2 regions of the Rossellomorea sp. YZS02 genome follow, and region 2 is predicted to be linked to the other one. Evidence: riboswitches for the same ligand, from Rfam matches in the RefSeq annotation. Region 2 holds a riboswitch; the other holds the start of a gene.
What was found. Region 2 has a riboswitch for thiamine pyrophosphate ahead of thiC (phosphomethylpyrimidine synthase ThiC). Riboswitches for the same ligand answer to the same signal wherever they lie in the genome.
Positions count from the first base shown of each region.

Region 1: another riboswitch for thiamine pyrophosphate. It lies ahead of tenA (thiaminase II); the one in region 2 lies ahead of thiC (phosphomethylpyrimidine synthase ThiC).

Region 1 covers NZ_JAXBLY010000012.1:72,221-76,147, forward strand. The annotation lists gene SLH55_RS13035 (ABC transporter ATP-binding protein) at 1-20, opposite strand, end outside; gene SLH55_RS13040 (ECF transporter S component) at 34-612, opposite strand; gene tenA (thiaminase II) at 605-1,312, opposite strand; TPP riboswitch at 1,430-1,537, opposite strand; gene SLH55_RS13050 (response regulator transcription factor) at 1,801-2,400, opposite strand; gene SLH55_RS13055 (sensor histidine kinase) at 2,397-3,533, opposite strand; gene SLH55_RS13060 (hypothetical protein) at 3,670-3,867, opposite strand.
Region 2 covers NZ_JAXBLY010000019.1:76,695-80,621, reverse strand. The annotation lists gene SLH55_RS17720 (ABC transporter substrate-binding protein) at 1-170, opposite strand, end outside; gene SLH55_RS17715 (alpha/beta hydrolase family protein) at 401-1,183, shown strand; gene SLH55_RS17710 (DUF2584 domain-containing protein) at 1,228-1,470, shown strand; gene SLH55_RS17705 (hypothetical protein) at 1,503-1,835, opposite strand; gene SLH55_RS17700 (copper homeostasis protein CutC) at 1,974-2,666, shown strand; TPP riboswitch at 2,738-2,853, shown strand; gene thiC (phosphomethylpyrimidine synthase ThiC) at 3,004-3,927, shown strand, end outside.

The DNA of each region.
Region 1 (3,927 bases), on a different contig from region 2:
CGAAGTTTTTCGACATGCATACGCATCACCCCTTTAATGGTTCAATACATCGTAATCATCTTGATTTGCTCGTCTTACTAGACTTGTGACTCCTGTTTTCTCAAGAGCCCTTACCACATAAAAAGATCCTGCACCTGCGATGACAATCGATCCAAGTATTCTCACAACGATGAATAATGTCAAATTCCAAAGGACTAAATCCCCTATATACCCTTTCATGTAATCCATTAAAATGGAGCCACATGCAGACCCAACAGCCGCTAAACATATAATTGAAAGATCATAGCGTTTATATTTCGTTAGGAAGAAAACCAATTCTGCCATCAATCCCTGAATCACTCCGAATAAAAGAACCTCGAGTCCCCATTCTGAACCCATTAGAAACTCTCCTGAAGAAGCGGCTATTTCTGCTAAAATGGCGACTCCCGGTTTTCGGATAATCAAAAATGCCACTGTGGCCGCCATGAACCACATTCCATAGATAAATTGATCTGCATGCAATCCAATTGGTTTCAACAAATTATAAAATGGCCCCCAAAGCTTATAAATGACGCCAAACATAATGGAAATGACCACCGTCACTAAAATGTCGGTCAGTTTTAATTTAGACATGTGGTTCACTCATTTCCTTACCTGCATACAGGGCATGCTGAAACGGCCATTGTTCAAGGGTATAAGCCATCTCCCAAAACTGTAATTCATAAATGCTGCTTAAAATGAAATTATCTTTCATTCTTTCTTTGTCACATTCGGTCATGGATTCTGCCAATTCATCAAGTCGTTGGATTTGTTCTTCCACTAGCTCTTTAAACCACTCCCCTCCGTATGCCTTAATCCATTCCTGATAAACAGGCTCTTCCGGTGTGCAAAATTTCAGGCGTTCCCCCACTTCGTAATAGAGCCAATAGCATGGGAGGATCGCCGCCAGGATATCAGCTAGACCCCCATACCGTGCGGAACGATACATATGCGAGGTATAGGCATATGCCGTAGGGGCAGGCCTGAAATTCTTTCTTTCCTCTTCGGTAATGCCTAATTGCTTGGAGAAATTTTCATGTAATGAAAGCTCTGCTTCATTCGTCCCTACAGCGTGCGTTGCCATTCGTGATGTCGTATGTAGATCCAATGCCTTTGATGCACCAAGCGCCTGCACCTTTGAGAAATGTGAAAGGTAATAGGCATCTTGCAAAAGATAGTACTTGAACTTCTCGATTGGTAGCGTTCCATCCCCTATTCCTTTAACGAAAGGATGTTGAAAGCTCGCATCCCAAATTTCATTGACTTCGTTTCGTAGTACTTTTGAAAATGACATAATTTCCTGCTCCTTTTCCAGACGACCCGAAATGGGCAACAAAAAAGCCACTTCCCGTGATGCATACAGCATACAGAAAGTGGCTTGAGATCAGAATGATAGACTAGTATTCTTTGCGACCGTCAAACACCACTTCCCTACGCTGGTCTCAACCAGATCAGGTTCGAAGGGTCTTAAAGTAACACTTTAATCTCAGCCTTTTAGAAGGCACCCCTAGTGGATCGTCTTATGAAATTTTGTTTTCGTTGTAATCGTATCATGATACTTTTAGTTGTCAACATAAAAAAACAATTCATGTTATATTTTCAGTTACCAATCGGCCGTCGGATCCAGTGGCAGCAAAAGGTTGTACAGCAGATTAAATGCAATAAATTTTTTATAAAAAAGTTCATCAGACCATTTTTGTCTGCCTATCAGCACTGAATGAACATCCATAAACTTGCAATTTAATAAGAGGGACGGACCTTCTTGAAGGTCCGTCCCTCTCTTTATTTAAACCACCCTTTTTCTTTGGATTGTGTGATGGCTTCGATTCGATTTTTCACTTCAAGCTTGTCGAGTATGGTGGAGATATAGTTCCTGACAGTACCTGTTTTAAGCTTTAATTCATCAGCGATTTCCTTTGTGTTCTTCCCTTCGGCAACGAGCTCCAGCACTTCTTTTTCACGGTCTGTGAGAGGGTTTTCTTCGCTGTAGACATCATCCATCAACTCCGGTGCGTAGATACGCTTACCGTCCATTACCAGGCGGATTGAGTTTGCCAGTTCTTCACTGGGACTGTCCTTCAACAAGTAACCCTTTACTCCTCCTTTTAAAGCACGCTGGAAATAACCGGATCTTGCAAAAGTAGTAAGGATGATCACCTTACATTCTTCACCTTTCAACTCCTCTGCAGCTTCAAGGCCTGTCTTTTTAGGCATTTCGATATCCATGATGCAGATATCCGGCTTGAGTTCATGCACGAGGGAAATGGCTTCTTCACCGTTGCCGGCTTTCCCTACCACTTCCATATCATCTTCCAAACTCAAAAGAGACCCCAGGGCACCCAACAGCATTCGCTGATCTTCGGCAATCACAATTCGAATCATTCCATTCCCTCCCTGTCTGTCTGTTTGATTACTTTAGGCACCCGCATGATCAGGGTGGTGCCTTCCCCCGAAACAATGTCCAGACTGCCATTGACAAATTCCAGTCGCTCCCTCATCCCGATCAGACCGCTTCCTCCTGACTGTGTGTAATCACTTCCGATCCCCACACCGTCATCTTTCACCACAATCGTCATCTCTTTATCGGATTCTTCCAAGGTGAGTTCACAATAAGAAGCCTTGCTATGTTTGACCACATTTGTGACAGCCTCTTTTAAGCACATGCTTAATATATTCTCCATGAAGAGTGATAAATGAGGGAGGGAGTCGTCTTCATTCATTATGAATTCAATTTCAGCCGCCTTTAAGAGCTGCTTTATCCTGACGATCTCATCCATCAATCGGATTCCCCTCATCTGGGAAACCATTGTCCTTACCTCACTCAAAGCCGTTCTCGCCGTTTGTTGAACGTCTTTTAATTCTTGTCGTGCCTGCTCTGGATCTTTATACACCAATTTCCTCGCCAGGTCACTTTTTAAACCGATCAGAGAAAGCTTCTGCCCAAGCGTATCATGCAGATCCCGCGCAATCCTTTGCCTTTCTTCTTGCTTGACAAGGTCTGAAATACGCTTGTTGGCATCTTCCAACTGGTCTTCGAGCTGCACTTGTTTATTTCGATTATAGATATTGAAAGGTAGAAGAATGACGCTGATCCAGATGATCAATATGAATGGAAATTGTGACAGGAACAATTCATTCTGCAAAACGAAGTTATAGTTGATGGATGCAGTCGTCAATACAAGGTGGATGATATATAGGGTTAAAAAGGCGACCCGATTTTTTATATTTCCGTTGTAATAGGCTATGTAAAAGGCGAAATAGATGAAATTAAACTGAATGGTCATGGTGATGGAGATCGCAATCAATATCGATGTCCATAAATACACCGGCCAATCCTTCGAAATAAAAGCGAAACGTAAAGAGATAAAGAATGCTATGGTCAAAGAAATCCCGACCGCAATTTCAATTGTAGAAGAAGACTGAAAGATAAAGTAAAAGGGCAGGATACTGATGATGCTCCAAATATATGGTGAAATTCCTGAACCTTTTTGGATGTTGATTATTTTTTTCGGCATTTGCATGCTGAATACCTCTTTTGCTTCAATATTTTAAACGGTTCTCCTATATTATGACATAAATGACCCTGATTTTCATATGTAGCTCATTTTAAAGAACTGTTTATCTCTTGCTGATTTGTTGCTTATATATAGGCTAATATTTCCGGTTTTGAATTCTTTTTTGCTTCTCCATGACCTCATAAGATTTGTGAATGATGTCTGTTAAGACGTCACCTTTATAAACCCTTCCAATTTTTGTATTCCGTTGATAGTATTCTACAATTTCGTCCAATTTCTCTGAAGTTTCTTTATCAACCCTTACATTAAGTTGCATTTTCCCTTGATCTGACAAGGTTCGACCTCCTCATCTATCAACTTGATATCATTTGCTAGCAATCTGTTATCAATAGTA
Region 2 (3,927 bases):
GTCAGTTCAATGTCGAGCCCCTCGTCTTTGAAAAACCCTTTTTCAATTGCGACATATTCAGGTGCGTAGAAGATCGAGCGGGTCACTTCTGCCACCCGGACCTTTTGAACTGCTTCTTCTTTTTCTCCGCATGCGGTCAAGCCGATCGTCAACGTGAGAATGAGGAGTATACCTAAACCGGTTTGAAGCCATTTTCTCAATTTAATCTTCCTCCTTTACTTATTAAGGGTGATCGATAGTTGGGATGAGTGCAGTTGTCGCCTAGTTTTATCTATAAGGCAATAGGGTAGGATGATCATAAAGCTTTTTGGGACTTTGCCTATTTCAATTAGCTAAAGTATTCTATGTAAAGTACGAAAAATGTGTGATTACCCAGTGCACGTTTTGAAAGGAAGAGAATATGAAAGACGGAAGTGTTATACAAAAAGTATTGTTTCCATCACCTAATCCACATGTGGTGTTGTTTGAAGTCACTTATATATCCTCTGGGCTCAGGGTGAAGGGGCTGCTCGCGGAACCTGTCCTGAAGGGGAAGTATGATGCTTTCTTATATTTAAGAGGGGGGATCAAAGGGGTCGGAATGGTGAGACCCGCACGGATCGCCCAGTTCGCCTCACACGGATTTATCGTCTTTGCTCCCTATTACAGAGGAAATCTAGGGGGAGAGGGGAATGAAGACTTTGCCGGGGATGACCGGGAAGATGCTCTTTCCGGAGTGGAATTGCTTAAGAACCATCCACGAACAACCCGGAATCGGATCCATGTATTCGGCTTTTCCAGGGGTGGTGTCATGGCCCTCATGACGGGTATCGAGTACACGGAGGTGACGTCCGTGGTCACGTGGGGGGGCGTGTCTGATATGTTCCTTACATATGAGGAGCGAAAGGATCTCCGCAGGATGATGAAGAGAGTGATCGGGGGGAGCCCCAATAAAGTTCCTGAAAGGTATGAATGGCGAACCCCCCTTTATTCACTCCAGAAGTTAGAGGCACCGGTTTTGATCATTCATGGTGAAAAAGACCAGAACGTTTCCGTGGAGCATGCATATAGATTAGAAAAAAGATTGAAGGAACTCGGGAAACCGGTCACGTCCCATTATTACAAAGAGTTCACCCACTATTTTCCGCCCCGAAAGAACCAACAGATCGTTTCCCTGCTCTGTTCCTGGATGAAGGACCAATAGTCAGTGGTGTATGATGAGATTAAAAAGGATTGAGGTCATACAAAATGGGCATGGGCTTAGAACTTAACACGATGATCGTGACAAAAGGGAAAGAAGAAAGAAAAGAAGGGAATCTCTTTCACCTTCAAAAATCTGGATATCGTCTATTTCCGATGCATATCCCCATTGATGTGAGAAAGTCGAAACACAGTGATCCGATTGGTTTCGGAACAATTGAGAAGATGGAGTGGAAGGATGGGGTCACGACGATCTTCTACCGGTTGATCTCCCTGAACAGGACAAATTAAATAAAACGAGTGGCTGCAGGCAGCCACTCGTTTTATTTGATTTCCTCATACAACAGATAACGGTTATCCTTCGTTTGAGCGATAAGATAATTCTTATGATCTTTCACACTATAAATGGGTGTCCCTTTTGCCAATGTATTTGCCGTAAAGTCATTCACTGGATGATACTTGGTTTCGATCTTTTCTTTGATGGAACCGATCTTTTCATTTAGGGTCAGCTTCTTCTCTACGGATACCTTCACATATTCCTTGTCGTTCACCACCATCATATCCCCATATCCGCATAACTCATAGGATGCAGGCTTTTTCTCCCCGCATGCACTCAATACAAATACGCATAATAGCAAGACAATCAGACGCTTCATATTTCTCCTCCTTCACCATAATGCACATATTCAAAAGATATTCAGGCTTGTACGTGAACATGTTTCTTTTTTTTTTTGAAGGGGTTGATTTTCCTTATGTGGTACAGTAAAGGAAATAATGAATGATTGGAGGACACCATGAGTAAACTTGAAATCATTGTCTTAAATGAAGAAGATGCAAGGGCAGCAGAAGCTTCCGGAGCAGATCGTCTTGAATTAGTATCCGCCATACATACGGGAGGATTGACACCAGGGTACCATGTCATAGAAAAGGTATTGGAAGCAGTCTCTATTCCTGTTCAGATCATGATCCGTCTGCATTCCTCATCCTTTCGGTATTCCATGGACGAGGTTAAAGTCATGGCAGACCAGGTTCGGACCATTAAGGAAATCGGTGGTGAGGGGATCGTATTTGGTGCTCTAACACATGAGGGAAAACTGGATGTGAATGCGTTAAAGGAAATTGTTCAAGCCGCGGATGGGCAATCGATCACATTTCACAGGGCAATCGACGAGGCTTTGGATCCGGTAGTCCTTTGTAAAGAAATACATCGATCGGAACTGGCAGTAGAGAGGATTCTTACATCAGGAGGTAGATCCGTGGTGAGAGAAGGGCTCGAAAACATTAAAAGCATGATAAAAGTAGAGAAGGCTGGCGGACCTCTTATCATGCCCGGTTCAGGGTTAACGCTTGATAACATCGACGAAATACACAGTGTGCTACATGCGAAGGAATACCATGTAGGGTCAGGTGTACGCCACCAGGGAAGATACGATAGGGCAATAGACCAGGAAAAAGTAGCAGCATTCAAAAAAGTGATCATGTCCTGAATTGATTCTTTCAACCTATATGAAACGGAATTCCGGTATGGTAAAAATAGTATGTAACAACTGAATATTCTTATTTCTACTGGGGGAGTCCGATACAAGCTTGGACTGAGAGAAGAACGCAGGAGTTCTTTGACCCTTTGAACCTGATCTGGATGATACCAGCGGAGGGAAGTAGTGGAGAAGTGCCAAATGTTTTTATTTAAGGCGCTTACTACTTTTTGACATGTCGGGTTCTGATCATTCAGGACCCTTTTTTGTGTCTTCATTTTCACTTAAGGATAAGTGAACTGCCTGACGAGGTAACCTTCCGGACCCAATCACAAGGAGGAGAAGGTAGATGGCAATCGAGTTAAAATCTCAATTTACAAACAGTAAAAAAGTGTACGTCAGAGGATCACGGCCGGACATAAACGTTCCGATGAGAGAAATTGAACAGAGTAAGACGAAGGCAGCCTTTGGGGAAGAAGAGAATGCTCCTGTTTGTGTTTACGATACGAGTGGGCCGTATACAGATCCACAATATCGTGTGGATATCAATAAAGGATTGCCTTCGGTGCGGAAGAAATGGATTATGGAACGAGGAGACGTGGAAGTCTACGAAGGACGTGAAGTCGTTCCGGAAGATAACGGTTATAGAAGTAAAGACCCCGGTGCCGGGCTGAAATGGTTCCCTCATGCAAACCGAAATCCTTTACGGGCAAAAAAGGGTGGTAACATCACTCAAATGCACTACGCAAAGAAAGGAATCATTACACCAGAAATGGAGTTCATCTCAATCCGGGAAAATGTGGATCCGGCTTTTGTAAGAGATGAGGTGGCAAGCGGAAGGGCAATCATACCTTCTAATATCAATCATCCTGAATGTGAGCCCATGATCATCGGCCGACACTTCCATGTGAAGATCAATGCGAATATCGGCAATTCTGCTGTATCATCCTCGATTGAAGAAGAAGTGGAGAAAATGACATGGGCAACCAGGTGGGGCGCAGATACCATCATGGACTTATCGACAGGGAAAGACATTCATACTACACGTGAGTGGGTGATTCGGAACTCTCCCGTCCCTGTAGGTACTGTACCGATCTATCAAGCTCTGGAAAAGGTAAACGGGATAGCAGAAGATCTTACGTGGGAGGTGTACCGGGATACGCTGATCGAGCAGGCAGAGCAGGGTGTTGATTACTTTACCATCCATTCCGGGGTATTGTTGAGATATATTCATTTAACCGTTGATCGTACCACAGGTATCGTGTCACGGGGA